Regions from separate parts of the Streptomyces cyclosori genome, predicted to be linked through region 2. Evidence: riboswitches for the same ligand, from Rfam matches in the RefSeq annotation. Region 2 holds a riboswitch; each other region holds the start of a gene.
The links. Region 2 has a riboswitch for cobalamin ahead of AB5J87_RS02230 ((2Fe-2S) ferredoxin domain-containing protein). Riboswitches for the same ligand answer to the same signal wherever they lie in the genome.
Positions count from the first base shown of each region.

Region 1: it holds a riboswitch for cobalamin, as region 2 does, so the genes downstream of both, metE (5-methyltetrahydropteroyltriglutamate--homocysteine S-methyltransferase) here and AB5J87_RS02230 ((2Fe-2S) ferredoxin domain-containing protein) in region 2, are expected to answer to the same signal.
Region 3: it holds a riboswitch for cobalamin, as region 2 does, so the genes downstream of both, AB5J87_RS34900 (hypothetical protein) here and AB5J87_RS02230 ((2Fe-2S) ferredoxin domain-containing protein) in region 2, are expected to answer to the same signal.

Region 1 covers NZ_CP163520.1:8,062,890-8,072,661, reverse strand. The annotation lists gene AB5J87_RS35545 (zinc-binding dehydrogenase) at 1-215, shown strand, start outside; gene AB5J87_RS35540 (PucR family transcriptional regulator) at 232-1,512, opposite strand; gene AB5J87_RS35535 (lipase family protein) at 1,757-3,112, shown strand; gene AB5J87_RS35530 (cysteine hydrolase family protein) at 3,185-3,772, opposite strand; gene AB5J87_RS35525 (GlxA family transcriptional regulator) at 3,847-4,827, shown strand; gene AB5J87_RS35520 (iron chaperone) at 4,927-5,268, opposite strand; cobalamin riboswitch at 5,431-5,653, shown strand; gene metE (5-methyltetrahydropteroyltriglutamate--homocysteine S-methyltransferase) at 5,824-8,142, shown strand; gene AB5J87_RS35510 (cyclopropane-fatty-acyl-phospholipid synthase family protein) at 8,205-9,056, opposite strand; gene AB5J87_RS35505 (hypothetical protein) at 9,175-9,772, opposite strand, start outside.
Region 2 covers NZ_CP163520.1:500,266-510,037, reverse strand. The annotation lists gene AB5J87_RS02250 (RNA polymerase sigma-70 factor) at 1-646, shown strand, start outside; gene AB5J87_RS02245 (SDR family oxidoreductase) at 651-1,391, opposite strand; gene AB5J87_RS02240 (response regulator) at 1,651-2,346, shown strand; gene AB5J87_RS02235 (sensor histidine kinase) at 2,343-3,482, shown strand; cobalamin riboswitch at 3,569-3,695, shown strand; gene AB5J87_RS02230 ((2Fe-2S) ferredoxin domain-containing protein) at 3,756-4,148, shown strand; gene AB5J87_RS02225 (hydrophobic protein) at 4,373-4,534, shown strand; gene AB5J87_RS02220 (glutamate--cysteine ligase) at 4,736-5,830, opposite strand; gene AB5J87_RS02215 (DUF6328 family protein) at 5,986-6,528, shown strand; gene AB5J87_RS02210 (ATP-binding protein) at 6,525-6,962, opposite strand; gene AB5J87_RS02205 (SigB/SigF/SigG family RNA polymerase sigma factor) at 7,172-8,008, shown strand; gene AB5J87_RS02200 (ATP-binding protein) at 8,081-8,536, opposite strand; gene AB5J87_RS02195 (STAS domain-containing protein) at 8,548-8,946, opposite strand; gene gap (type I glyceraldehyde-3-phosphate dehydrogenase) at 9,164-9,772, opposite strand, start outside.
Region 3 covers NZ_CP163520.1:7,920,206-7,929,977, reverse strand. The annotation lists gene AB5J87_RS34920 (serine hydrolase domain-containing protein) at 1-410, opposite strand, end outside; gene AB5J87_RS34915 (MerR family transcriptional regulator) at 645-1,406, shown strand; gene AB5J87_RS34910 (alpha/beta fold hydrolase) at 1,475-2,227, opposite strand; gene AB5J87_RS34905 (VOC family protein) at 2,461-2,901, shown strand; gene AB5J87_RS34900 (hypothetical protein) at 2,993-4,405, opposite strand; cobalamin riboswitch at 4,500-4,628, opposite strand; cobalamin riboswitch at 4,760-4,830, shown strand; gene AB5J87_RS34895 (prenyltransferase/squalene oxidase repeat-containing protein) at 4,963-7,716, shown strand; gene AB5J87_RS34890 (hypothetical protein) at 7,713-8,648, shown strand; gene AB5J87_RS34885 (energy-coupling factor transporter transmembrane component T) at 8,653-9,772, shown strand, end outside.

The sequences.
Region 1 (9,772 bases), 7.6 Mb from region 2:
CACGGCTACAGTTCCTGGTGCTCTACACCGCCGGTCCACAGGCGCGCACAGCCGCCGCCGAAGACGTCGCCGCCGCAATCCGCGCCGGCGCCCTGCCGGTCGGCGAAGAGCACGGCCTGCCACTGGTCCGCTTCCCGCTCGACCGCACGGCCGATGCACACCGCACGGTGGAGAACGGCACGATCGGCAAGGCCCTGGTGGACATCGCGCCCTGAGCCGACGACACGGACATCACGGCCCGTTCGCCTCCACCTCGGCCTGCCGTACCGCGTCATGCGCGGCCAGGGCGGCGCGCAGGGTCAGGGTGTCGGCGCCCCGGGAAGCGTCCAGGCCGGTGAGTTCCGTGGCCTTGCGCAGGCGGTAGTCGACCGTGTTCGGGTGCACCTGGAGCTGAGCCGCGGCCTGGCGGCGGTCGAGTCCTCGCGCCAGGAAGGCCCGCAGTGTGTCGAGCAGTTCCGGGCGGTCGTCCAGCGGGTCGAGCAGGGCGGCCAGTCCCGCCCTCGCCGGGCTCGGCCGACTCAACTGGTACTCCAGCAGCACATCGTCGAGCTGATACAGCCCGGGTCCCCGCCCGGACGCCTCCGCCACCGCGCGCACCTCCCCCGCCAGCCGGGCGGCCTCGGCGACCCCCTCGGGCGCCGCGGTAGTCGCCGCCGCCAGCAGTTCGGCGCCGCACATCCGGCCGAGTTGCTCGACCAGATCGCACAGCCGGGCCCGGTCCGCCGGGCCGAAGTCGGCGGCTGCGGTCGCGTACGGGATGAGGACCAGCCCGCCCGCGCCGGACAGGACGGAGAGCGGAACGCCCGTCGTCTGGCGCTGGATCTCATGGCGCAGGCGCCGGAGTTTGCGGCGCGCGGCGACCGCGTGGTTCACACCGGGGACCAGTTCGTCCGGGTGCGGCCCCACCGCGATGCTCAGCACCAGGTAGCTGGCCGGCAGTTGGATGCCCGCCCGGTCCGCCGCGCCCTGGGGACTGCCGCCCTCCAGCAGCCGCGACAGCAGCGACTGCAGCGCGACCTGCTCGTCGCTCAGCGCCGTCTGCCGCTCCTGCACGTACCCGGCGGCCACCTCGCAGCTCACCAGCCGCAGATACGCGAGCATTTGGCGCTGCACCAGCAGTACGTCGGCCAGGTCACCCGGTTCGGCCGCCGAGAAGACCTGGGCGGCGCACTCTTCCGCCCCGAGGTGGTAGGCGCCGACGACGGCCTCCAGCGGTACGCCCTCGTCGGCGCGCCGGGCCGACGACTCGCGGACGGCCGCGGCCTCCGCCTGTCCGGGCATCTCCCCGGTGGACAGGACCGCCGCGAAGCTCCGTATACCGAGGGTCACCTGCTTGGCGATGTCGCCGCCGAGGTGCTCCGCCGGCAGCGTTCCGTATACGGGGAGCCGCTCGACCAGCCGGATCATCACGGCGCGCTCCAGCGCACCGGCCGCGTCCTGGAGCCGCTTGTGCACCGGCACGCCGCCGAACCGCGGCACTCGGTCCCGTTCCACCGCGTTGGAGCCGGTCACAATCCACCTCGCACATCTCTGTTCCCCACCCCGGAGACTTGGCCGCTGACCGGCACCATGATGTTTCCGGGACATCACCTACTGGTTGGTAACACGACTCGCTAGTGGATGACCAGATGTGGCAGGGCCTCGGCCGCATCGTTCACGAAATCCCCTGCCGGGGGCCCGCCCGCCCCGGCCCGACGTACCGCGTACCGGACCCCCAGCCGGTGCGTCGGACCCCCACCCAGGAATCGAGGAACGCATGTCCAAGGCAGCCGTCCGCCTCCTCTCCATCGCCGTCGCCACGGCCGCGGCCATGGCCGCCGTCCCGGCCGCCACCTCCGCCGCCGCCACTCCGGCCGCCGCCAGGACCTCGGCCTCGGCGTCGGCCAGCGACTCGTTCTACGCGTATACCGGCAGCGAGCCGCTGTCCTCGTTCGCGCCGGGCACGGTCCTGAAGACGCGGACCCTGCCGTACCACGTCCTCGGCATCCCCACGCCGCTCAAGGCGGTCCAGCTGCTGTACCGCACCACCGACGCCCAGGGCCGCCCGGCCGCCAACGTGACCACGGTGGTGCGCAGCCTGACGGGTGACAGCAGCAAGGCCGTCTCCTACCAGTCGTTCTACGACTCGCTCAACCCGGAGGACAGCCCCTCCCGCGCGATCGCCGGCGGTGTCACCCTGGGCGGCACGATCCCCAACGCGGAGTCCCTCCTCATCGCGCCGCTGCTGCTGAAGGGTTACAACCTCGTCATCCCGGACACCGAGGGGCAGCAGGCGAACTTCGCCGCCGGGCCGGAGTACGGCACCAACACCCTGGACTCCATCCGCGCCGCCACGAAGGCGGCCGAGACCGGGCTGGACTCCCACACCTCGTTCGGCCTCATCGGCTACTCGGGCGGCGCCATCGCGACCAACTGGGCCGCCGCGCTCGCGCCGAGCTACGCGCCGGACGTGAACCGCCGACTGGTCGGGTACGCCGAGGGCGGCCTGCTCGTGGACCCGGCGCACAACCTGAAGTACGTCGACGGCTCGCTGGTCTGGACCGGCGTCATCCCCATGGCCGTCATCGGCGTCTCGCGCTCGTACGACATCGACCTCAAGAGCTACCTCAACAGCTACGGCCTGAGCGTCTACAAGGACCTGGAGCGCGGCTCGATCATCAACGCGCTCGGCCACTACCCGGGGCTGACCTGGAAGAAGATGGCCAAGCCGGAGTACGCCAACCCCAACTCGATCCCCGCCTTCGTGACGGCGATGAACAGGCTCAACCTCGGCTCCGCCGCCACCCCGACCGTCCCCGGCTTCATCGGCCAGGGCAACGGGGGTGTCTTCGAGGGGACCTTCAGCAACCGCTCGGGCATCGGCACGGGTGACGGTGTGATGGTCGCGGGCGACGTGCGCTCGCTCGCCCGTCAGTACTGCGCCACCGGCCGCTCCGCCGTCAAGTACAACCAGTACGAGCTGCTGAGCCACACGGGCGCGACCGTCGCCTGGGCGCCCGTCGCGCTGGGCTGGCTCAACGACCGCTTCGCCGGCCGCACGGCCCCGTCCGACTGCGGCCACATCGCCGGCGGCAACTCGCTCACCCCGGAGGAGCCCGCTCCGCTGTCGTGATGCGATGCCGTCGCACGGCGGGACAGTGCCTTCCCGCCGTGCGACGGCATCTCATGGTGTACGGACCGGCGCTCAGGAGCGGGCGGCACCGATCAGTTCGGCGGTCGTCACGACCTGGGCGAAGCCTCCGCCGTGGAGCGAGACGGCGCTCGCCTTGGCCAGTTCGTCGGCCGTCAGGCGCCAGCCGTTGGGGCCGGTCAGGTCGAAGGTGTGGGTGGCGTCGAGCGCGACCAGGACGTCGTAGCCGAGGTTGCCGCCCATACGTGCGGTGGTCTCCACGCACATGTTGGTCTGGATGCCGACCAGCACGACCTGGTGGATGCCCGCCGCCTTCAACCATTCGTGGAGGTCCGGGGTGCCGTAGAACGCCGAGTTCACGGACTTGGTGACCAGCAGTTCCGGTCCGCTCCCCTTGCCGCGCCGCTCCTCGACGTACTCCTTGAAGCCGTTGCCCTCGGATCCGCCGCGCAGGGGCGAGCCGGGCTTGTCCGAGTCGTGGCGCACGAAGACGACGGGACGGCCCGTGTCCTGCCAGGCCGTGATGAGAGCGGCGATGTTGCCGTCGGCGGCCGGGTTGTCGCGCGGGCCCCAGAACTCCGACTCGTCGAAGCCCTTCTGCACGTCCACCACTACCAGCGCTGCGTTCCGTGTGATCTCCATGCCCACGATCCTGCCGCCCCGCCGCACAGGATCCCAGAAGGCAGGAAGACAGCGATCGATGGTTTACTGCCACCATGACCCGACCGGCGGCGCCGCACCGCATCGCCCTGCTCGCCTTCCCCGGCATCCGGGCCTTCGACGTCTCGGTGATCACTGAGGTGTGGGGCGCGGACCGCACCGACCGGGGCGTGCCCGCCTTCGAGCTGCGCAGGGTCGCCGCCGACCGCACGCCCGTGCCGATGCGCGGCGGGCTCGAGCTCACTCCCGACCGCACTCTCGCCTGGCTGCCCCGCGCCGAGTTGATCCTGGTCCCGGGCCTGGACGACCACGTCACTCCCGCCCCCGAGCCGGTCCTCGCGGCGCTGCGTCGCGCCCATGCGCGGGGCACCACCATCGCCGCACTGTGCGGCGGCGCCTTCACCCTCGCGCAAGCGGGACTGCTGGACGGGCGCCGGGCACTGACCCACTGGGCCCTGGCCGACGAACTGCGGGCCCGCCACCCGCAGGTGAGGGTCGAGCCGGACGCCCTGTTCCTGGAGGACGGCAACGTGTGGACGTCCGCCGGTACCGCGGCCGGCATCGACCTGTGCCTCCATCTGGTGCGCACCCAACACGGCGCGGAGGCGGCGTCGACGGTCGCCCGCTCCATGGTCACCGCCCCGTTCCGGACCGGCGCCCAGGCCCAGTTCATCGAGCATCCGACTCCGCCCGCCGACCGCGACGCCGACTCCCTTGCGGCGGCGCGCGCCTACGCCCTGGCCCACCTCGACGAACCGCTCTCCGTGGCCGACCTCGCCGCCCGTGCCGGGATGTCCCCGCGCTCCTTCGCCCGGCACTTCGCCTCGGCCACCGGCACCACCCCGCTGCGCTGGCTGCTGGACCGCCGGGTCGCGGCGGCCCAGAAGCTCCTGGAGCGCACCGACCTGTCCATGCCGGAGGTCGCACGGCGTGCGGGCTTCGGCAGCGAGGTCACCATGCGCCAGCACTTCGCGTCCCGCCTGGCCACCAGCCCACAGGCATACCGGGCGGCGTTCGCCACACCGGACGGACCCTGATCACGCGGTCGCCGCGTCAGCGGACGCGGTCCGAGGCCCGCTCCAGAAGACCGGCTGCCCGCCCCGCGCCCGCCTGCCCACTCAACCGTACGCGCGCCCTCACGCTGCCAATGAGGCCCGGACGAGGCCGCCCAGCTCCTCGTCGCTGAGCTCCGCCGCATCCTGCGAGCGCAGCCGGATCGTCCCCTTCCCGCTGGCGAGACCGGGATGGCGTGCGATGAAACCGGCCGCCCGGTCCTTGTCCCATCCGTAGAGCGAGATCCCGTGCCGCCACACTCCGACATGCAGCTTTCGGCCGCCGACCCGATAGGTCGGCATCCCGTAGGACAGGACAGGGTTCACCTGGGGAAACACCGTCACGATCAGCCGGTGCACCCGGTCGAACAGCGCACGGTGCTCGGGCGCGATGCCGTCGATGTAAGCCTGTACGTCAACGTCCATGCACCCAGTCTGACCGGAATCCTCCGCCCGTTCCCGTCATCGGCGGCCACGAGGATCCCCAGCGGCACCGTGCAGGGCATCCCGCACCCCCGGCTCGCCCCAAGTGCGCGGTCCCACAACCCGGATGCCGGATCACGCTCTTCTTTTCCGGCAGTACCCCGTAGGGTGGTCATTGCAGCTGGTTCGCCCTGTCCGCCAGACAGGCGCGTCGTAAGAGGGAACCCGGTGGGAATCCGGGACTGCCCCGCAGCGGTGAGCGGGAACGACCGCCGTCATACGCACTGGGCCCGGCCGGGTCTGGGAAGCGACGGCCAGTAGGTGTCCGCCGGGAGACCGGCAGGCGTGCCCGCGAGTCCGAAGACCTGCCCGTTGCCCGCGTACGGACCGTTCCGTGCGCGGACATCCCGGTGACCTCGTGGGCGGGTCGGCGTACATACCAGACGGAACAACCGTGCCTGTTGCCGCGCGGGGTCGTTGCCGTCCGGTTCGTCATTCCCTTCGCGCTCACGTCCCGTCTCCGGGATCTCAGGGATTCATCTCGCGAAGGAGATCTCCGTGACCAGCACGTCCGCAGCCGCGGCAGCACGGGCCACCGTGTACGGCTACCCCCGCCAGGGCCAGAACCGGGAACTGAAGAAGGCCATCGAGGGCTACTGGAAGGGCCGCACCACCGCCGACGCCCTCCGTGCCACCGCCAGCGACCTTCGTCGGGCCAACTGGCAGCAGCTCGCCGAGGCCGGCATCGACGAGGTGCCCACCGGCGACTTCTCGTACTACGACCACGTCCTGGACACCACCGTCATGGTGGGCGCCGTCCCCGAGCGGCACCGCGGAGCGGTCGACGCCGACGCCCTGGACCGCTACTTCGCCATGGCGCGCGGGACCCAGGAGGTCGCTCCGCTGGAGATGACCAAGTGGTTCGACACCAATTACCACTACCTCGTACCCGAGTTGGGCCCGGACACCGTCTTCCTCGCGAACCCGGCCAAGCAGGTCGCGGAGCTCAAGGAAGCCATCGCCCTGGGACTGACCGGCCGCCCCGTACTGGTCGGTCCGGTCACCTATCTCCTGCTCGCCAAGCCCGCCCCCGGCGTGCCCGCCGACTTCGAGCCGCTCACCCTCCTGGACCGGCTGCTGCCCGTGTACGCCGAGGTCCTCGCCGATCTGCGCGCGGCGGGCGCGGAATGGGTCCAGCTGGACGAGCCCGCTCTCGTCGAGGACCGCACCCCGGCCGAGCTGAACGCGGCCGAGCGCGCCTACCGCGAGCTGGGCACGCTCACCGACCGGCCGAAACTGCTGGTCGCCTCCTACTTCGACCGGCTGGGCGACGCACTGCCAGTCCTGGCCAAGGCTCCGGTCGAGGGCCTCGCCCTGGACTTCACCGAGGCCGCCGCCGCCCACCTGGACGCCCTGGCCGCCGTCGGCGGACTGCCCGGAAAGCGCCTGGTCGCCGGGGTCGTCAACGGCCGCAACATCTGGATCAACGACCTGCGGAAGTCCCTGTCCACGCTCGGCACCCTCCTCGGACTCGCCGACCGGGTCGACGTCGCCGCCTCCTGCTCGCTGTTGCACGTACCGCTGGACGCCTCCGCCGAGCGGGACATCGAGCCGCAGATCCTGCGCTGGCTCGCCTTCGCCCGGCAGAAGACCGCCGAGATCGTCACCCTGGCCAAGGGGCTGGCCCAGGGCACCGAAGCGATCACGGCCGAACTGGCCGCCAACCGCGCCGACCTGGCCTCCCGGGCGAACTCCCCCATCACCCGCGCCCCGGCCGTCCGCGCCCGTACCGAGGCCGTGACGGACGCCGACGCACGCCGTGCCCAGCCGTACGCGGAACGGGCCGCCGCCCAGCGCGCCCACCTCGGACTGCCGCTGCTGCCGACCACGACCATCGGCTCCTTCCCGCAGACCGGCGAACTCCGGACCGCCCGCGCCGACCTGCGCGCCGGACGCATCGACACCTCCGGCTACGAAGAGCGCATCAAGGCCGAGATCCAGGAGGTCATCGCCTTCCAGGAGAAGACCGGCATCGACGTCCTGGTCCACGGCGAGGCCGAACGCAACGACATGGTGCAGTACTTCGCGGAACAGCTGACCGGCTACCTCGCCACCCAGCACGGCTGGGTGCAGTCCTACGGCACCCGTTACGTCCGCCCGCCCGTCCTGGCCGGTGACATCTCCCGCCCCGAACCGATGACCGTGCGCTGGACGTCCTACGCCCAGTCCCTGACGGCCAAGCCGGTCAAGGGCATGCTCACCGGCCCGGTCACCATGCTCGCCTGGTCCTTCGTCCGCGACGACCAGCCCCTCGGTGACACCGCCCGGCAGGTCGCCCTCGCCCTGCGCGACGAGGTGCGGGACCTGGAGGCCGCCGGCACCTCCGTGATCCAGGTGGACGAGCCCGCGCTGCGCGAGACGCTGCCGCTGCGCGCCGCCGACCGGCCCGGCTATCTCACCTGGGCGACGGAGGCGTTCCGGCTCACCACCGCCGGGGTCCGTCCGGACACCCAGATCCACACCCACATGTGCTACGCCGAGTTCGGGGACATCGTCCAGGCCATCGACGACCTCGACGCCGACGTCATCAGCCTGGAGGCGGCCCGCTCCCACATGCAGGTCGCCCGCGAACTCGCCGCCCACGGCTACCCGCGCGAGGCCGGGCCCGGCGTCTACGACATCCACTCGCCCCGAGTTCCCAGCGCCGAGGAGGCCGCCGCACTGCTGCGCACCGGCCTTGAGGCGATCCCCGCCGAGCGGCTCTGGGTCAACCCGGACTGCGGTCTGAAGACCCGCGGCTGGCCCGAGACCCGCGCCTCCCTGGAGAACCTGGTCGCCGCGGCCCGTACGGTCCGGGGTGAACTGCCCGCCTCCTGATGCCGACCCGCGCGGGCCGGGACGCCGTGTGCGTCCCGGCCCGCCGCACCGCGCCCGCCCCGCTACCCCCGCTCAGGACGGCGGGCGTGGAAGAGCCCCCAGCGCAGCAGTCCGCGGCCCGTGATGTCGACCCACTGGGGAAGGTTGTCCAGCAGACTGTCGAGGTAGGCCGCGCTGATCACCTCCCGCAGCTGGTCCGTGCGCCCCCGGACCTCTTGGTCGAGGCGCGCGTAGTGGGTGGCCAGATGCTCGGTCAGGTCCTCGAAGTCGGCCTTCACGGCGAGGCGGTCCAGGTGCTCCTGGTAGGACGAGACGGTGGCCAGTCGCTGGACGCCGAGACGGGAAGTCGCCGGGCGTACCGCCTCTGCCGGAGTGGTCTCGCCGACCATGATGTCGGAGAACACCAGCGCGCCTCCCGGTTGCAGCACCCGCAGCGCCTCCGCCAGCGCACAGCCCCGGTCAGTTACGTGGCACAGGACTTCCAGGGACCACACCACATCGAAGCGCCCGGCCTCGAAGGGCAGATGGTTGAGGGAACCGGTGACGACGTCGATCAGGTGGTCGAGGCCGTGGCGGGCGTTGGCCGCGCGGTGGCGGCGGTTGTGCTCCTCGCTCAGGTCCAGCGCCACCACTCGGCAGCCGAACCGCTCCGCCAGCACCCGGGACGAGCCTCCGTATCCGGCGCCGAGATCGAGGACCACGGCATCGGGTCCCAGCAGGTCCGCAACGGCGTTTGCCGCGTGTTCCACCGTACGGCGCGAGGCGGCTGCGACCTCTTCCCGCGGGTCGTCGTAGATGCCGACGTGGATGTCCTCTCCGCCCCACACGGCGTCGTAGAAGGCGTCCACGTCCCCGGTCTCGTAGTAGAGGCGGGTCGACGTCTCGTGGCGTGCTGTGCTCGCGTTGTCGCTCATCCCTGATCGCTTCCCCGCACCCGTGCCGCCGACCCCCGCGCGCCCCCGAACGGGCGCCCCGGCGACCGAAAACGGACCCCATGCCTCAGCCGCCTGCGACACGGCCCGACCGGTCCAGTCAGAAGAAGCGGCGGACGAAGACGTCGGGCTTGCCGTTGGTGTCGCCGGGGACGATGCCGTCCGCCGCGGACTGGAAGACCACGTCACGCCCGCCCGCGCTGACTGAGTCGGTCTCGGCCGTGGCCGGTTGGTCGGAGACGGTCTCGTCGGCCCCGGTCTGGAGGTCGCGCAGGACGAGCGACGGCCCGCTCGTGTCGATCGGCGCATACAGCAGATACCGGCCGGTGGGGTCGATGGCCACGCCCTTCACGTTCGGCACCAGCTGCGCGCTGCCCGAACTCACGTCGTGGACGTAGGTGTCGGAGCCCGAGAGGTAGACGACCTTGCTGCCGTTGTCGCTGAGCTGGATGAGCGACGCGCTCGTGGAGGAGCCCGCAAGCGGGCCCGACGTGCTGCCGGTGGTCCGGTCCCACAGGTAGACGCCCTCCTTCAGATGAGTGAGGTCCTGGTAGGCGACAAGGCGGCCGTCACCGCTGATGGACGGCCGGGCCGGAGCCGTGCTGCCGAGGGAGGCGATGGTTTCGAATCCACCGTTGCGGTCCGCGACCATCACGTCCCGGAGCAGCCCCGGAGAGCGCAGGGCGCCAAATGCGAGG
Region 2 (9,772 bases):
GCCGTGGCTGCCCGAACCCGTCGACACCAGCCTGGACCCCCACCTCGGCGCCGAGCGCGGCGAGGCGCTGGAGCTGGCCGTCCTCCTCGTCCTGGAGAAGCTCAACCCCGTGGAGCGGGCGGCCTATGTGCTGCGGGAGGCGTTCGACTACGCGTACGCCGAGATCGCCGACATGCTGGAGCTCAGCCAGGCCAATGTGCGGCAGATCGTCAGCCGCGCCCGCAAGCGCCTCGCCGCCGAGCGGCGCGGCCCCGTCGACACCGCCCAGCACCGGCGGCTGCTCGAAGCGTTCGTCGCGGCGGCGCGGGACGGTGACCTCGCGGCGCTCGAAAGCGTGCTCTCGGCCGACGCCGTCGCCTACGCGGACGGCAACGGCATGCGCGGGGTGGCCCGGCTGGTGGTCGTCGGGCCCGAACGGGTGGCCAGGGTCAGCGCCTTCGCCAAGAAGTTCTTCCCCGGCGCCGAGTACCGGGTGGCGCAGGCCAACGGCCGCCCCAGCCTGACGCTCATTCAGAACGGCGTCACCGTCGCCCTGGTGGGCGTCACGCTGGGAGCGGACGGCATCGACCGGCTCTACTGGGTGCTGGCCCCCGACAAGCTCCGGGCGTACGAGCGGTCGGCCCATCGGCCCACCGCCCGTCCTTAGCCGGTCAGTTCCGCTTCAGCCACTCCTCGTAGCCGGTCGCCGAGGTGTGCGCGGAGTCGCCGCCCACCAGCACGCCCTCCGGCATGCCGGCGAACGGTCCGACCGTCTCGTCCACGACGACCGTCCGGCCGTCCGGCTTCGCCGCCAGGGTGATCTCACCGAGCCGGGGGAGCCCGAGGACGTCCGGACCCGCGATCTCGCGCACCGCGCCGGACGGCGCGCCCTGCGCGGCCTCGGCGACCGCCGCGGCGACGTCCGCGGAGGCGATCGGACGCAGCCGCGCGGACGGCAGCCGCACCCGGCCGTCCTGGGTGGACATGTCCATCACGGGAGCGATGAACTCGAAGAACTGGGTGGCGCGCACGATGCTGTAGGGGATGCCGCTCGCGCGCAGGGCCTCCTCCTGGGCGACCTTGGCGCGGTAGTAGCCGTAGTCGGGCACCCGGTCGACGCCGACGATCGACAGGACCACGTGGTGGCGCACGCCCGCCGCGCCCTCGGCCTCGAACAGGTTCCGCGCCGAGCGGGTGAAGAAGTCGAGCGCGGGCCCGTCCTCGAAGGAGGGGGAGTTCGACACGTCCACGACCACGTCCGCGCCGGTGAGGGCGTCGGCCAGGCCCGCACCGGTGAAGGCGTCGACACCCGTGGAGGGGGACGCGGCCACGACCTCGTGCCCGCGCTCGCGCAGCAGCGCCACCACCTGCGAGCCGATGAGCCCCGTACCGCCGACAACCACGATCTTCATCACGGTCTCCGTTCCGTTCGTCGATCCGGCTTCCGCCCGGCCCGGCGACAGCCGCCGGGCCGGTGCGTGAAGCACGTACACCAACGAGACAAGGCAGCCCGCACGTCTGTGACAGCGCGGGCGGGAGGGCCGGTCAGGGATGGCGTCGAGCCGAGGAGGGGTGCGGCCCGGCACCGGCCCGCGGGGTCGCGCGCACCGGCCGGAGTAACGCGCCCCGGCCCGGCGGGCGGTTCCGGCCCGTCCGCCCTAGGGTCGGCGTGTGGAGCCCGACCAGCGAGACGACGCGATCCGTGTCGTCATCGTCGACGACGAGTACCTCGTCCGGTCGGGGCTGCGTCTGCTGCTCGGCTCGGCACCCGACATCGAGGTGGTGGCGGAGTGCGGCGGCGGGGAGGCCGTCGACACGGTGGTCGCGCACCTCCCCGACGTGGTCATGCTGGACATCCGGATGCCGGACGTGGACGGTCTGACCGTGCTGCGCGGGCTCACGGAGGCGCTCGGTCCGCGGATGCCCGCCGTCAGCATGCTGACCACCTTCGACACCGACGAGTACCTGGCCACCGCACTGCGGGAGGGCGCGGTCGGATTCCTCCTCAAGGACACCGAGCCGGAACAGCTCACCCAGGCCGTCCGCGATCTCGCCGCCGGGGGCAGCACCCTGGACCCGTCCGTCGCGCGGGCCGTGGTGAGCGGCTACGTGGTGGGCAGCGACGGCGCGCGGGAAGCCGCCGACGCCGTCGCCCGGCTCACCCCCCGGGAGCAGGAAGTACTGGCCCTGCTCGGCCTCGGGCTGTCCAACCCCGCCATCGCCGAGCGCATGCACCTGGCGCACGGCACGGTGAAGGACCACGTCAGCGTCATCCTCGGCAAGCTCGGCGGAGTCAACCGCGTCCAGGCGGCCGTGGTCGCCGAACGCGCGGGCCTGACCAGGACCCCGCCGAGCGGTCCGGCATGAGGCCGCACCTGGCGCGGTGGACGTCCTCGCCCCGGGCCCGGCGGGCGTGGGTGCTGCTGGGCCCCGTCGCGCTGGCGGTCGCGGACACCTTCATCGGCGACGAGGGGTACACCGCCACGGACCGCGTCGCCCCGCTGGCCGCGGCGTTCGTACTCCTCGCCCGGCTGCGCCACCCGGTCGCCGTGCTCGTGCTGACGCTGCCCGGAACGTACTTGGACAATGCCTGGCTGGCCGGACTGATCGCCCTCTACACCCTCTCCTACCTGCGTCCGAAGCCCGGCCTGCTGGTGGTGTGCACCCTGCTCAACGCCCTCGCCTACTTCCTGCCCCACCCGCTGACCGCCGACGAGGTCAGCCGCCGCCTCGCCCAGGAAGGGTGGCTGGAGGTCCTGGTGGGCGCGCCCGTGGCGGCGCTGGCGCTCGGTCGGCTGCACGCGGTGCGCCACGAGCTGGCGGCCCGGCTCGGCGAACTCACCGCCAGCCGGGCCGAGAGCGACCGGCTGCTGGCCGAGCACGTCCTGGACACCGAACGGGCCCGGCTGGCCCGGGAGATGCACGACGTCGTCGCCCACCAGGTGAGCCTGATCAGCCTCCAGGCGGGAGCCCTGCGGACGAGCACGGCCGATCCCTCGGCACGGGACATCGCGGCCACGATCCGCACCCTGTCGGTGCGCACCCTGGAGGAGCTGCGCCACATGGTGGGCGTCCTGCGCGCGGCGGGCGGCGGCCGGGGCGAGCTGACCCCGCAGCCACGCCTGGCCGACCTGGACCGGCTCGTCGCCGACAGCGCGCTCGACATCACGGCCGAGATCGACCAACGGGCCTGCGCCCAGTGCCCGGAGGCGGTCGAACGGGCCGCCTACCGCATCGTCCAGGAGGCCCTGACCAACGTCCGCAAGCACGCGCCGGGCGCGCGGGTGGACGTCCGCGTGCGGTGCCGGGACGCCGAACTGGCCCTGGAGGTCCGCAACGGCCCGGCCGACCGCGGCGCCGATCCGCTGGACCTGCCGAGCGGCGGCCACGGTCTGGTCGGGCTGAGCGAACGCGTCCACCTCCTCGGCGGGTTCTTCACGGCCGGTGCGACGCGCGAGGGCGGATTCCTGGTCACGGCCACGCTCCCGCTGCGCCCGGCGTGACTCCGCACCTCCCTGCGGCACCACCCGCACGACTTGACCCGCCACGCCCCGGACGTGCGACGATGCGCCACGACAAGGCGACGCGGAACGAGGAAGCCGGTGGAAATCCGGCGCGGTCCCGCCACTGTGACCGGCGAGCGAACCCCGAACGGACCACTGCCCCAGCCGGGCGGGAAGGACGGGGGGAGCGAAGACCCGGGAGCCAGGAGACTCACCCGTCGCCTCCTTGACCCAGACCGGGGCGGATCTCCCCGGAGGAGGAGCGTGAGCGGCATGCCCGAGGGGCGACAGCGCCAACCCGGACGCGGCGGCGGGACCGCCGCCGATGCGGCCCCGTGCCGGATCGTGGTGTGCCGGGACTGCTGCTGCGGGACCGCCAAGGTGCCCGGGGTCGACCACGCGCGGCAGAAGGCGCGGCTGGCCGAGGGCGCGCCCGTACGCGTCTCGGCCTGTCTGGACGTCTGCGAGCAGGCCAATGTGATCGTCGTCCAGCCGTCGAGCGCCGCCCGCGTCGCCGGGGCCCGGCCGGTCTGGCTCGGCCTGGTCAACGACCCGGACGCGGCCGAGGACATCATCGACTGGGTACGGGCGGGCGGACCCGGTGTCGCCCCCTGCCCCGACATCCTCGACCTCTACACCTTCACCCCGCCCCGCAGGGCCCGCTGAGCCCGCCCGGCGGTCGCCCATGACCGTGAGCTGAAACCCAACAGCTCCGGCGCGAAACTCATGAACCCCGGCGGGGCGAACGAGTCGGCGACCGGCCGCCGCGCGGCTGCCGGTGATCACCACGGCCCGCGGAACCGCGCGCTGGGCGGGCGCCCCGGCAATTCCGGGGACGAATGCATGGGGGCCGGAAAAGGGGGAACCTGGAAAGCTGGAGGTTGATTTCCATGGTTCCATTGCTTCTCGTGCTTCTGCTGGCGCTGATCCTTTTCGGTGTCGGCTTCGCCGTCAAGATCCTGTGGTGGGTCGCGATCGTCGTTCTGGTGCTGTGGCTCATCGGCTTCGTGGCCCGGCCCAAGGGCGGAAGTGGTCGCTGGTACCGCTGGTAGGGCGATCCGGTGGTTCGCACCACGGATACGCGGGGCCGCCCGGGCGAGAGCCCGGGCGGCCCTTTCCGCGCCATTGCGCGACCCAGTCGCGAATTTCCTCGTCCCGCTTTGGACATTTCCCGGAGGGAATCTCGGGAAAGGTCCGGGCCGAATGCCGATCGACCGCTCTGCCGGACGCTCCCAACATGGCCGGTTCCGGCTTCAGTTCGGCAGGCTCTGGGTCGTGATGAGGTCGATCACCGCGGGAATTCCCCCCGCGGCCAGGGCCTCGCGCTGACGGCCCGCGCCCGTGCCCTGGCGCAGCAGCCGGTGGAGCAGGGCATCGACCTCCCGGGCGTCGCCCAGGGCGTCCAGGGCGGGGCCGAGGTGCTGGGTCAGCAGGTACAGCACGTCACCGCAGCTGCTCAGCTGCCCGGCCGGGGCGACCAGCATCCCGTTCAGACCGTCCCGGGCGGCCAGCCACGTGGCGGCCTGGAGCAGCTCCCCCGGACAGCTGGGCAGGGGTTCGGCGTCCTTCTGCTCACGGATGGCGGTGGCCACCAGCGCCCGGACGAGCCCGGCCAGCAGCACCGCGTCGTCCACCCGCAGCTGTACGTCCAGACAGCGCACCTCGACGGTGGGGTACCGGTCCGACAGCCGGGCGTGCCAGTACAGCTGGCCGTGGTCGAGGGCGGCGCCCGCGGTGACCAGCGCCTCCGAGCGGGTCTCGTAGTCGCGCAGACCGTCGAACCGGGGCGGGGGGCCGCTGACCGGCCAGCGGCCGAAGACGAGGGTGCGCCAGCTGGCGAACCCCGTGTCGTGGCCGTTGGCCAGCGGGGAGTTGGCCGACATGGCCAGCAGCGTGGGCAGCCAGACCCGGATCCGGTTGAGCACGGCCACGCCCACCTCGCGGTCCGGCACCCCGACGTGCACGTGCATGCCGTTGATCAGCTGTTCGTCGACCAGCCGCCCCGCGGCCGTACGCATGGCCAGATAGCGGGGGTACGGGGTGATGGGGACGGGCTTGCCGTCCACCACCGGCGCGGCGGCGACGGCCGCCAGCCGGCATCCCATGCGCTGGGCGGCGGCCCCCACGACGTGCCGCAGACGCACCAGATGGCCGCCCAGTTCCTCCAGGGTCAGGCAGACCGGAGTGGCGACCTCCACCTGAGCCATGAGCAGTTCGGGCTGCACTTCCCGGTCTGTGGCCGCCAGCCCCAGACCCGCAGCTTCGCGCACGTCCTCCGAGCGAGGGACCGGGTGACCCGTGACGGGGTCCACCAGCAAATATTCTTCTTCGACCCCAAACGTGAGCATGACCAGCGTGTACCCCGCCACCACCGCGCGAACCGGCGGGGCGCGGGCGGCTCCCCCCGATTGCGCCGCGCGCGGGCGGGTACCGGTGCGGGGCGGCCCGCACACCCCGGAGCGGTCCGCCACGCGGGCGCGCCGCGGAGTGTCAGGAGAGCACGATGAACGAGGACGACGACGGGGCGGGCCGGGCCGACGAAGGACGCGACGAGACCGCCGAAGGACGGGCCGACCGCAAGTGGGGCGATCTCATCCAGGAGGTGAGGGTCGCCCAGACGGGCGTACAGATCCTGTTCGGCTTCCTCCTCACCGTCGCCTTCACCCCCGTCTTCCGCGAACTGGGCCGCGTCGACCACGCCATCTACGTCTGCACGGTCGTCCTCGGCTCGGTGACGACGGGCGCGCTGGTGGCCCCGGTCTCCTTCCACCGGATCCTCTCCGGACGCCACATCAAACCGACCGCCGTCGTCTGGGCCTCCCGGCTCACCGTGGTCGGGCTCGTCCTGCTGCTGGCGACGATGACCTCCGCCCTGCTGCTGGTGCTCCGGGTGGCCTCGCAGGGCGGACACTGGCCCTGGCTGGTCGCCGCCGTGGTGGCCTGGTACGTGCTGTGCTGGTTCGCGCTGCCCCTGTGGGTGCGCCACCGCCATACGACGCCGGGGGCGCGCCGCCCTCTCGACGGGCCGGACAAGAACACGTCCTAGGCCGACGGGGACGCCGCCACCTCGATCTCGAACCACACGGTCTTGCCCCGCCCGCGCGGCACCCAGCCCCAGCTCGCCGAGAGCCGTTGCAGCAGGTACAGCCCGTGCCCCGACGACCTGGCGGCCCGGTGGCGGCCGTGCGGGCGTGGGCGCCGCGGACTGTGGTCGCTCACCTGGACCCACACCGTGGCGCCCCGGTGGTCGAGGCGGAGCTCGTAGGGGGCGTCACCGTGCGTGTACGCGTTGGTGACGACCTCGGAGACCAGCAGCAGCGCGTCCTCGGCGGCGGCCCGCCCGCCCGGTCCGTACGGGGAGTACCACTCGTCGAGGGCCTGCCGGGTGAGGTCCCGGCAGCGGGCCACCACACCGGGCTGCCCGTCGAGGCTGAACCGGCGGCTCCGCGACGCTTGTCCCGTTGCTTCGACACTCGCCATGGCAGACGACTTCCCGGCGTCTCCGCCACCGAACCGCGAATCCGGATAAAAGCTGGCAATACGGGCATAAGGTCATGAGGACGCTCGGACGACGGACCCCCCTGCCATCCGGCAGGGCAGGCCCCCGCCCCGTCGAAGGAGCTCTCTTGACCAGCACTCGCGCAGCACCCCTCCGCACGGCACCGCCGCCCACCCCCTCGGCGCCGCTGATGCGCCGCCGCGCCTTCGACGGGATACCGGAGGTGGCCCGGCCGCAGAGCCTGGCCACCGAGGAGGCCCGGTCCCTCTCCCAGGCCATGTTCCGGCGGCTGGCCGAGCTGGAGGAGGGCACCCAGGAACACGCGTACGTGCGCAACACCCTGGTCGAGCTGAACCTCAGCCTGGTGAAGTTCGCGGCCCGCCGGTTCCGCGGCCGTGCCGAGCCGATGGAGGACATCGTCCAGGTCGGCACCGTCGGGCTCATCAAGGCCATCAACCGCTTCGACGTGGAGCGCGGAGTGGAGTTCACCTCCTTCGCGCTGCCGACGATCACCGGCGAGATGAAGCGGTTCTGCCGCGACACCAGCTGGGCCGTCCAGGTGCCCCGCAGGCTCCAGGAGGCGCGGCTGCGGCTGGCCGGGGCCAGGGAGCGGCTGGGCCAGGAGCTGGGCCGCCCGCCGACGGTGCCGGAGCTGGCCGCCGAGCTGGAGCTGTCCGAGGCCGAAGTCGTCGAGGGTGACCGGGCCGCCAACGCGTACGCGGCGCGCTCGCTCGACGTACCCGACGACGAGCGCACCGAGGACACCGCCGTCATGCGGAGCCTGGGGGAGGAGGACCCCGCCTTCGAGGTGGTCGAGTCCCTGGAGTCGCTCAAGCCGCTCATCGCGGCCCTGACCGACCGCGAGCGGACGCTGCTCTCGCTGCGCTTCGGCGAGGAGCTGACCCAGTCGGAGATCGGGGCCCGCGTGGGGCTCTCGCAGATGCACGTCTCGCGGCTGCTGACCCAGCTCCTCGACCGGTTGCGGGCCGGGCTCCTGGAGGACGGCCCGCCGCCCGGCGGAGCCTGACGGTCCTCGGAGGGCCTCCCTGAATCCGCGCCCGCGCGCTCCGGGCGAACGACGGGGGCTCAAGGACGGGCTCTATCGCCGTGCGCCGCCGGGCGGGCCGGACGGCAGGGAGACCTCCAGCCACACCACCTTGCCCGTCCCCTCGGGCACCGATCCCCAGCGCTCCGCCAGCCGGTCGAGCACCATCAGACCGTGTCCGCCGGGCAGCGAGGGCGCCCGGGGCCGGCGCGCGGGGACGACGGGGCTGGGGTCCCTGACCTCGGCGCGCAGCACTCCGGCGCGGTGGCGCAGCACCAGCTCCTCGGGGCCGCCCGTGTGCAGACAGGCGTTGGTGACGACCTCGGACACCAGGAGGAGGACGTCCTCGACCCGCTCCAGATCGGGCTCGTACGCGGTGGCGGTCCAGCCCCACGCGTCGAGCGCCCGCGCGGTGAAGTCGCGGCAGCGGGTGACGACCCCCTGCACGCCGCCGAGTTCCAGACGGCGGATCTGGCTCCGCCCGGCGGGCCGGGCGTCCGCGCCGTCCATCGCCCCCTCCGCTACCGCGGGGGCCGGTCGCCGAGCGCCGTGTCCAGATCCGGGTGGATCCGGAACACCGCGTGCGCGCCGGTGATCTCGAACATTCGGGCGACGGAGGGCTGGAGAGCCGCGAGCTCCACGCCGCTGCCGGCCGCCCGGGCGGCGCTCCGCGCGCGGAGCAGGGCGTTGAGCCCGGTCGAATCGCAGAACCACAGGCCGGCGCAGTCCACGACGATCCGTTCCCGGCCCGCCTCGATCTGCTGCGAGAGCGCGGCACGCAGCGGTTCGGCGGTGTCGTGGTCCAGCTCGCCGGTCAGCGAGAGCACCGCGACCCCGGAGACGGTCCGCGGCGTCACGGAGAACCGCCCGCCACCGGGCGGGCACCCCTGCGAAGGGGCGTCGGTCATGTCCGCGGGCATGCGCGCATCCCTCTCCCTCGGTCACCGCCCGTTGCTCCGGGGCGACCTCGTCGGACGGCGGCCCGACGGCGTCCGGGCCGTGGTCCCGGCCCGTCCATCGTGCCCGTCCGCGCGCACCCGCGCGATATCTGCGGGCGCGGGGAGTGGCAGGGTGCGGCGGTACGCGGAGGGCGGCGGGGCCGGACCACCGGCCCCGCCGCCCTCCGGGGTGCGGACGTCAGCGGCCCGCGAGCAGCTCCAGCGTGTCGATCACGCGGTTGGAGAAGCCCCACTCGTTGTCGTACCAGGCGACCACCTTGATGTGGCGGCCGTCCACCCGGGTGAGGGCCGAGTCGAAGATGGACGAGGCCGGGTTCCCGGTGATGTCGGAGGAGACCAGGGCGTCCTCCGAGTACTCCAGGACGCCCGCGAGCGGACCCTCGGCCGCGGCGCGGTAGGCGGCCAGCACCTCCTCGCGCGTCACGTCGCGCGCGACGGTCGTGTTGAGCTCGACGATCGAACCCACCGGCACGGGCACCCGGATCGAGTCGCCGGACAGCTTGCCGTCGAGGCCGGGCAGGACGAGCCCGATCGCCTTGGCCGCGCCCGTGGTGGTCGGCACGATGTTGACCCCGGCGGCGCGGGCGCGACGGGCGTCGCGGTGCGGGCCGTCCTGGAGGTTCTGCTCCTGGGTGTAGGCGTGCACGGTCGTCATGAACCCGTGCTCGATCCCGGCGAGTTCGTCCAGCACGGCGGCCAGCGGCGCGAGGGCGTTGGTGGTGCAGGACGCGTTGGAGACGATCGTGTGCGCCTCGGCGTCGTACGCGTCGTTGTTCACGCCGAACGC
Region 3 (9,772 bases), 7.4 Mb from region 2:
TTGAGCAGTTGCCGGACGGTGATCTTCGAGCCGTCGTAGCCGTTGGCGTTGACCGCGTTCGGCAGCCACTTCGCCACGGTGTCGTCGAGGGAGAGCAGGCCGTCGGCCTCCAGCAGGAGGACGGTGGCGGCCGTGAAGGACTTGGTGTTGCTGCCGATGCGGAACTTCGCCTTGGGATCGGCGGGAGTACGGGTGCCGCGGTCACCGACACCCGCCTGTATGTACTGCGTCTGGCTGCCGTCGCGCACCAGGCCGACGATGCCGGGATAGCCGTCGGCTATGCCCCTGTCGGCTCCGGCCTTGAGCGCCACGGCTGCCTCCGGGACCGCTGCGGTGGCCGGGGTGAGACCGGCGGTCAGTCCGAGGCCGCACACCGCGGCGATGATGCTCAGTCTTCTGAGGGCCTTCATGGTTCTCCTCGCCTGGCTGCAATGAAAAGATCACAGGTCAAGCCGGATTGTAGTCAGGCGACTTGCCGGACAGAACGGGCGAGCGGAATGCCCGGCGGTGGCTCCGGCCGTGGCGGTGACTGCGGTACGGGATGTTTCGCCGGCCGGGCTTGAAGCTGCCGTAGCGGAAGCCTCTACCGTCTTGAGCAGGGCCGGAGAATCCGGCCCGGTGAGATACGTGTGGGGGAGGCGGCGATGGCCTGGCCGATCGCGGAGGTCGCCCGGATGTCGGGGGTGACTGCCCGGACACTGCGGCACTACGACGACATCGGCCTGCTGCCACCGGCCTGGATCGGGGCCAACGGCCACCGCTACTACGAGGACCGCCAACTCCTGCGGCTGCAGCAGATCCTCGTACTGCGGGCACTGGGCGTGGGGTTGCCCGAGATCGACCGGATCCTGGCCTCGCAGGTGGACGAGCTGGAGGCCCTGCGGGGCCACCACCGTCGGCTGCTCGACGAACGCGACCGGCTCCACGCCCTCGCCGGCACCGTGGCCCGCACGATCACCGAACTGGAGCAGTCCAGGAAGGACGGCACAGCCATGATCACCATCAGCCGGCCGGAGAACCTCTTCGAGGGCGTCCGGCCCGCCCACTGCATGAAGGTCCTGCACGACTACCCGGAACTGGTCGGGGCCTTCGAGCGGCAGACGTCGACGTGGACCGAGGCCGAGAGCGAGGCCGACGAGCGCGAGCGCACGGCGCAGATGATCCGGCTGGCCGAGCTGCTGGCCGCCGGCCTGCCCGCCGACGCCGAAGCGGTGCAGGCCGAGATCGACGCCCAGTACCGCACGCTGTCCCGGGTCCGGGCGGCCACCGCTGAGGAGTACCGCGCGATCGGACGTACCTGTGTGGAGAACGAGCACTGGCGCGCGGTGTACGAGGCGATCGCGCCGGGCCTGGCCGCGTACCAGCGGGCCGCCATCGACGCGTACGCCGCGACCCGGCTGCGCTGAGCGGGCAGGGGCCGCCGCCACGGGGGTGCGGCGGCCCCGCACAATTTCGCGTTGCACGCCGAGCGTGCCTAGGTGCCTGCTCCGCGTGGCTCGCTCATGCGCCAGAAGGCTTCGAGGTGTGGTGCGAAGCCCGGTGCCGCGGCGACGAAGTGACCGGCGCCCGGGTGCACGCCGCGCCGGGCAGCGAGTACGGCCGCGAGTGCGTCGCAGATGCGCTCCAGCGCCGCCGCATGACCTCCCGAGGCGACGAGTACGGGAACACCGGCCTCCCGGATCGCATCCAGCCGTGGGCGCGCCTGACTGGTCGGCCGAGCGCCGTGCGCCCGCCGCACACCTGCGATCACCTTCTCCGGAATCGGGCCGTCGCCCAGCGGCGCGCCCGTGAGACGCAGGAACTCCCGCAGCTCGGCCGGGTCCGCCTCCATCCCCTGTGTGAGGACGGCGTCGCCGATGCGCTCAAGCCGCGCCACCTCGGCATCGCCCGGAACGAGATAGTTGAGCGGCGGCTCGATCAACGTCAGCGAGCGCACGCTGCCCGGATCGGCAGCGGTCGCGATCAACGTCCCCAGAACGCCGTAGGAGTGCGCGACCACGTGAGGGCGGCCGACGAGCAGCGGTGCCAGGTCCAGGGCATCGACTTCGAAGTCCTGGCGTTCTTCGGGCGGTGGGCTCGGCGGATAGCCCCGGCGGTGTACGTACGCCATGGTCCACCGCTCGGAGAGCGCGGCGAGAGCACCCCAGGTCGTCCGCGGGCCGGCACCGCCGTGCACCAGCAGGACCTCCGGCCCGTGCCCCTCCCGCGCGACTGCGATTTCGCCCACGCGGGCGAGCTTAACGGCACGGGACGCTCTCCCGGAGGTACCCTTCGTACGTGACGACCTTGCCATGAACATCGGCTCATAGCGGAATGCCGCCGGGCGCACCCGGCCCCGGCCCCCCGTCCGTGTGACCCGGCCCCGCACCGTCCAGGCCGATGTCGAAATCGTGCCACCGGCTCCGTCCCAGGTACATCGGCGGACCACAAGGGGCCGTTGGGGAAGCAAGGAGAGACCGTATGGCGATCGAGCGGATGGACAACGTCGGCATTGTCGTCCAGGACATGGACGCCGCCGTCGCGTTCTTCACGGAACTGGGTTTGGAACTGGAGGGCCGGACACGGATCGAAGGTCCGGTCGCCGACGAGTGCACCGGACTCGACGGCGTCCGCTGCGACATCGCGATGCTCAGGACCCCGGACGGCCACAGCCGCCTCGAACTGGCCAAGTACCTCAGCCCCGCGGTCATCAGCGGCGGACCGGGAAACCGGCCGCACAACATCGCGGGCACGCACCGCGTCATGTTCGCCGTGGACGACATCCAGGACACCGTCACCCGCCTGCGCCCCCATGGCGGCGAAGTCCTGGGCAAAATCGCCCAGTTCCAGGACAGTTACCTGCTCTGCTACCTCCGCGGCCCCGACGGCATCATCGTCGGACTCGCACAGGAACTGCACTGACAACACCAAGCCCCTGTGTGTGCCGCTCTGCGGCGGCACAGCGGTGAGGGCCGCGAACCCGCGGGCCGCGGCCCTCACCGACAGGCGACGATCAGACGCCCCAGCGCAGGGCGATGGTGTCGCCCACGTTGATGACCTTCTCCCGCAGGGCCCCGGCGAAGGCCGAGCCGTCGACGCCGACCTTCCAGGTGTTCGAGCCGCTGTTGGCCTTGCCGTTGACCGCGGTGATGGTTCCGGTGCCCGACGACGGGGTCACCCCCGTGACACAGCCCGAGGGGCTGGCGCCGCTGGTGGCGGCGGCCAGCACATCGCCGAGGGTGGTGGTCGTCCCGGTCGGGGTGAACGCCACCGAGCACACCTTGAGGCTGCCCGCACCGTCGTCGACGGTCAGCGCCAGCTTGGTGGCCGTACCGGCAGTGAAGGTGGGCTGGGCGACCCACTGCGGGGCGCCGGGGGTCACCGGCACCGGCGGAGCCGTGGTGAAGCCACCGCCCGCGACGGCGCGCAGCGCGTCGATCGAGGAGTACGCGGAGGGGGTGGTGTCGGAGGGCTGGTACTTGAAGCCGCCCGCCGGGTTGTACTGGTTGGCTATCAGGAAGTCGACCGGCGTCTTGCCGCTGGACGTCAGGAAGTCACCCGTCTGCGGGTTGAAGCCGCACGCGTTCAGACCGGCCACGCCCCAGCCGTTGGAGCTGGTGTTGACCCCGTACAGGGAGTTGAACGCGCCGGTCCCCGAGACGAGGGTGCTCTTGAGGAAGTTCTTCGCCTTCACGACGCCCGTGTCGGTGCTGGGCACGCCCGAGACGCACAGGGCGGCCATGGCGGCGCCGGTCATGTCGACGTCGCTCGCGGAGTTCAGGACGGTGGGGTTGCCCTCGCCCTTCTGGAAGGTCCAGCCGCCGTCCACGTGCTGGTTGGCGCGGATGCGGGTGACCATGGAGTCGGTGAGCGCCTGCGGCACGCGCTTGCCGCCGCTCTGGGTCTTGGCGCCGCCCAGCGAAAGGGCCGCGAAGACCGTGCCGTTGAAGTTGCCCGACGGACCGAAGTAACCCGCCTCGGCCGTCTGCCAGTAGGAGTAGACGTTCGCGACGAGATTGCGCGAGTCCGAGACGCGGGCCGGGTCGATGCCGGCGGCGTAGGCGTTGAGCGTGCCGCGCTCGTAGTCGGTCACGACCGGCGATGCCTGCGGCCAGCCCGCCGTGGACAGCAGGTTGCGGTAGACGGTCCGGGCGTTCTTCGACGTGTCGCCCCCCGGGTAGACGTCGACGACGGCCGTGCCGGTGGCCGCGAAGGCGCTGAACGCCCACTCGTTGGACAGTCCGGAGCCGGCGTACGAACCGTCCGCCGCCTGAAGGGACTTGAGGTAGTTCACACCGTTGGTCTTGGAGGTGGCGATCTGTGCGGGCGAGGACGTGGCGAAGGCGGGCAGCGCGGTGAGGGCGAGGGCGCCGAGCGCCGCGGGCAGTGCGAGCGCCAGACGGCGGGAGGTGCGGGGTCGGGACATGGCCTGCTCCTGGAATGAGGGACGCCGACCTGACCGGGGCTCACGCGGACGGCGCCCGGAGCCCGGCAGCGGCCGTCCGAACGCGTGGTACGGCTTGTGCATTGCCTGGCCATATGGGCATTCGGGCTCGGAAACGGCCCCCTGCCGTTCCACACCGCTGCGCGTCAGCCCCGGATTCGCACCAGGTTCCCCCATGTGGCAGGCCAGGACGCTACCCGAGCGATCAGGGGTCCGCCAGCCACGCCGAACGGATTCTGCCGCGTGGGGAGTTCGGCCCGCGAGGTGAGACGCAGCCCACCTTGACGCTGTCTTTATCCACGTGGTCCACTCCGACTGATAAGCACTCAGCTCCAGGGGAAGCCGGTCGAAATCCGGCACTGACCCGCAACCGTGGGCCCGGCACCGTCCGGGCGAGTCGGAATGCCTGGAGCCAGGTTTTGCAGCGAGAAACGCCGTCGCGGACTACGGCGTGGTGCCACCGGTTTCCCCGGGCCCCCTCGGGCCGCGGAAGCCCCTTTGCCACGCACTGGTCCGCCCGGCCGACACGAGGGGCCGTGGTGGGGACCGCACAGCAACCAGAGCAGCGCACGGGGCGCAGACGGCTCCTGTCGCTCGTATCGGCGGCGGTGCTGACCGTCGCCGCGGGCGTGACCTTCGTGAGCGGGACCTCCCCCGCCTCCGCCGACCCCCTCGAGAAGTGCACGGCCACCACCGGCGCCATCGTCGCCGTGGATTTCGGCCCCTTCGGCGGCAAGGTCGAGCGCGGCTGCGACACGACCCCGACCACCGGGTACGAGCTGCTGCGCACCGGCGGGTTCACCACCACCGGCACGGTCCACGACGGGGACGCGTTCGTCTGCCGCATCGGCAAGGGTTCCGGTACGCAGTACCCCACCCCGGACAAGGAGGACTGCGTCCTCACCCCGCAGGCCACCGCCTACTGGTCGTACTGGATCGCCTCCCTGGGGCAGAAGAGCTGGACCTACAGCCCGCTCGGCGCGATGGCCCGCACGCCCAAGCCGGGTGACGTGGACGCCTGGGTGTTCGGCGGCACGGACGTCGGCGGCACCTCCGGCAGGCCCGCGTTCTCCCCCGACGACGTCCGCTCCGCCGACGCCATCACCCCGGACCCGACCGTCCCCACCGAGCCGCCCAAGGTGCCCGCCGGAAAGGTCGACGTCCCGGCCGCCACCCGCTGGATCACCAGCCAGCTCAAGGACGGCAAGCGGGTCGTGGACGGCTCGGACACCAACTACTTCCTCACCACCGAGGCCGTGTTCGCCCTGGCGGGCGCCGACCCGAAGAGCCCGGCCGCCAAGAAGGCCGCGGACTTCCTCGCCGAGCCCGAGCAGACCGACGCCTACGCCTACCCGGCCGGCAAGAACGCGGTTCCCGACGCCACCGCCGCCTCCCGCCTCGCCCTGGTCGCCGAAGCCACCGGCAAGGACCCCCGCGCCTTCGGCGGCCACGACCTGCTCGGCGATCTCCTCAAGTACCTCTGCCCGCGTGACATCGGCGACGGCGACACCGTCGACGGCTGCCTCACCAAGGGCGACTTCCGCACGACCGGGCAGTCCGACGCCCAGGCCATGGCCGTCATCGCCCTGTCCAACGGCGGCGCCACCCTCCCCGCCATCGCCGTGAACCGCCTCACCGGCCTGCAGTGCGAGAACGGCGGCTTCACCTCCGTCCTCATCCGCTCCGGCGGCTGGTGCGACAGCGACGCGAACTCCACCGGCCTGATCACCCTCGCCCTCCAGCACGCGGGCGGCCACAACACCGCCGTGCAGAAGGCCCGCGCCTACCTCAAGAAGACCCAGCTCGCCACCGGCGCCTGGCCCTCCTCCGCCACCTCGACCACCGGCAGTCCCGCCTCCACCGCCTGGGCCGCGCAGGCCCTGCGCGCCCTGGGCGACACGGCGTTCGCGGACGCCGGTACCTCCTGGCTCTCCCGGCACCAGTTCCCCGAGGGCGGCTTCGGCTTCGAGGAGGACGACACCGCGTCGCGCCTGTTCGCCACCTCGCCCGCCACCGTCGCCGCCGTCAAGAGCGACCTGGTCGCACTGACCACGAAGGCGAGCGACCCGCCGACCACTCCCCGGCCCGGCGACGGACCCGACCTCAAGAAGGGCGTCGCCTACCTCACCGACACCTCGCGCCTGATCCAGGGCCGCTACTACGAGAGCGGCCCCGGCACCCGCTTCGCGGACTACGGCCTGACCGTCGACGGCGCGTTCGCCCTCGCCGCGACCGGCGGCGACAACACCGTCCTGCGCAACATCGTCGACTTCCTCGACAAGGGCGGCAAGGACGGCAAGGGCCGCACCGTCAACGACTACATGCTGATCGGCACCAAGTACGCCGGCGGCGGTTCCATCGGCAAGACCGCGCTGCTCGCCGAGGCCGTCGGACGCAACCCGCGCGACTTCGCCGGGAAGAACCTCATCTCCGCCCTGGCCGCGGGCCGGTGCGGGGCCAAGGACACCACGTCCACCCCGTACTGCGCGGGCAAGGGCGCCTACCAGAACGCCAAGTCCGTCTTCGACCAGTCCCTCGGCGTCATCGCCCAGCTCCGCGCGGGCGACGCGACCGCCGCGAGCGGCCCGGCCGCCTACCTCAAGAGCGTCCAGCAGTCCTCGGGCGCCTGGCCCAGCCTCATCGGCAAGGCCAGCGACATCGAGGTCGACTCCACCGCGATGGCCGCCATGGCGGTGGCCCTGCTGCCCGACGCCGACTCCCGGCAGGCGGTCGACAAGGCCCTCGCCTGGCTGGCCACCCAGCAGAAGCCGGACGGCGGCTTCCCCGGCGCCTCCGGCAACTCCGTGAACTCCGCCGCCCTCGCCGTCCAGGGGCTCTCCCTGGACGCGGTCAAGTACCGGACGCAGATCGCCAAGGCGCGCACGTTCCTGGCGAGCCAGCAGAACGGCGACGGCGGCTTCCGGATCGCCAAGGAGGGCCAGCCCGGATCCGACGTCCGCGCCTCCACGCAGGCCGTCGGCGGCGCCACCGGCATCTCCTTCGGCCTGCTGACCCGCGACCTGAAGGGCACCAGCCCCCAGCCGCTGCCCACCACCGGCGCCACCCCGGGCACCTCCACCGGCAGCACCGGCGCACCCGCCATCGTGACCCCGGGCGACGCCGCGGGCGGCACGGGCAGCACCGGCGGCACCTCGTCCGGGACCGGCCCGCTGGCCTCCACCGGCACCCAGGCCGGCGCCCTCGCCTGCGCGGCCGTGCTGCTCACCCTCGGCGGCTGGAGCGTCACCCGCGCCGCCAGGCGCCGCCGCCCGAACCCGGGCAGCGACGCATGAGCGGCGACCGGGTCGGGCGCGCCCTCGCCCGCACAGCGGCGGCCCTCGGGCTGACGGTGGCGGCCTTCGCCGCCGCCACGGCCCCCGCGGGCGCCGCCCCGCAGCCGATGGGCCAGTGCACCACCAGCTCCGGCGCCGTCCTCGCCGTGGACTTCAGCCACTGGGGCGGACCCATCTACCGCTCCTGCGGAACCACCCCCACCACCGGCTACGAACTCCTCAACCAGGGCGGCTGGGCCACCACCGGCACCGGCCACGACGGGCCCGCCTTCATCTGCCGCATCGGCTACAGCGGCTACCAGGGCGGCAAGCAGTACCCCACCTCCCAGCAGGACGACTGCGTCCTGACCCCGCCGGCCTCCGCCTACTGGTCCTACTGGCACGCCGACCCGGGCCAGAACAGCTGGCAGTACAGCCAGCTCGGCGCGATGCTCTACAAGCCGAAGCCCGGCAGCGTGGACCTGTGGATCTTCGGCGGCACCGACGTCCAGGGCACCAAGGGCCGCCCCGTCGTCACCCCCGACCAGCTGCGCGCCAAGAACGCCCGGCCCACTGGCGGGGGCCAAACGGTCCCCAAGGACACCCGCACGGCCGCTCCGCTGCCGCCGGGCGTCAACACCGGCCCCAAGCCCGAGAACCCGCCCCCGGCCGCCCCGGCCCCGACCGCCTCCACGCCGCCGAGCCCCACCGCCTCGCCGAGCCCCAGCGCGAGCGCCTCGCCCAGCGCCTCACCGGCCACCTCGGGAGCGCCGACGCCGAACACCGCGGCGGGCAACTCCGCCTCGGGCACCAAGGTCCTCAACGCCGAACCCGCCGCCGACGCCGCCCACGACACCGGCTCCTACCTGCCCGCCGTCGCCACCGGGGCCGTGGTCCTGCTGATCGGCGCCGCCGCCGCGTACGCGGCCAAGCGCCGCCGCCGTACGGAGTAGCCTGGTGTCCCGCACCACCACGGCCGCGGCCTCGCCGCCCGTGTCCCCGCCCGCCGCGGACACGGGCGGACGCCGTCTGCCCCGCACCCTGCACCCGGTCGCCTGGTGGGTCTGGGCCCTGGCCCTGGCCACCGCCGTCAGCCGCACCAACAACCCGCTGCTGCTCTTCCTCGTCCTCGCGGTCCTCGGCTACGTGATCACCATGCGCCGCACCGAGGCCCCCTGGGCACGCGGCTTCAAGTACTACCTCTACCTCGCGCTGAGCGTCGTCGCGATCCGCGTCACCTTCCGCGCCGTCTTCGCGACCGGCATCACCCCCCGCGACCACTTCCTCTTCTCCCTGCCCCACATCCCCACCCCCGACTGGTACGCGGGCATCCAACTCGGCGGCCCCGTCTCCCTGGAGGCGCTGCTCTCCGCCGCCACCGACGGGCTGCGCCTGGCCTGCATGCTGTGCTGCGTCGGCGCCGCCAACACCCTCGCCAACCCCAAACGGGCCCTGCGCGTCCTGCCGGGCGCCCTGTACGAACTCGGCGTCGCCGTCACCGTCTCCATCAGCGTCGCCCCGCAGCTCGTCCAGAGCGTGCAGCGCGTGCACCGGGCCAAGCGGCTGCGGGCCAGCCGTTCCAAAGGGCTGCGGGCGCTGCGCGGCATCGTCGTCCCCGTACTCGAAGACGCCCTGGAGCGCTCGCTGCGGCTGGCCGCCGCCATGGACTCCCGCGGCTACGGTCGCGCCGGGACCGCCACCCGGGGCTCGCGCCGCCTGACCGGTGCCCTGATGCTGCTGGGCATGTGCGGCCTGTGCGCCGGGTCCTACGGCCTGCTCGACGCCACCGCACCCCGGCTGCTGGGCCTGCCCGCCATGGGCGCGGGCGCCCTGCTGTGCTTCGCGGGCCTGCGCCTGGGCGGGCGCCGCATCACCCGCACCAGCTACCGGCCCGACCCCTGGCAGTTCGCCGAGTGGGCGGTGGCCGGGTGCGGGATGCTCTCCGCCGTCCTGCTCTTCACCAACGTCGGCTTCGACGCCGCCGAGCTCAACCCGTCCATCTACCCGCTCAGCTGGCCCACCCTGCCGCTGGTGCCCGCCGCGGCCATCCTCCTGGCGGGCGCCGCCGGATTCCTGG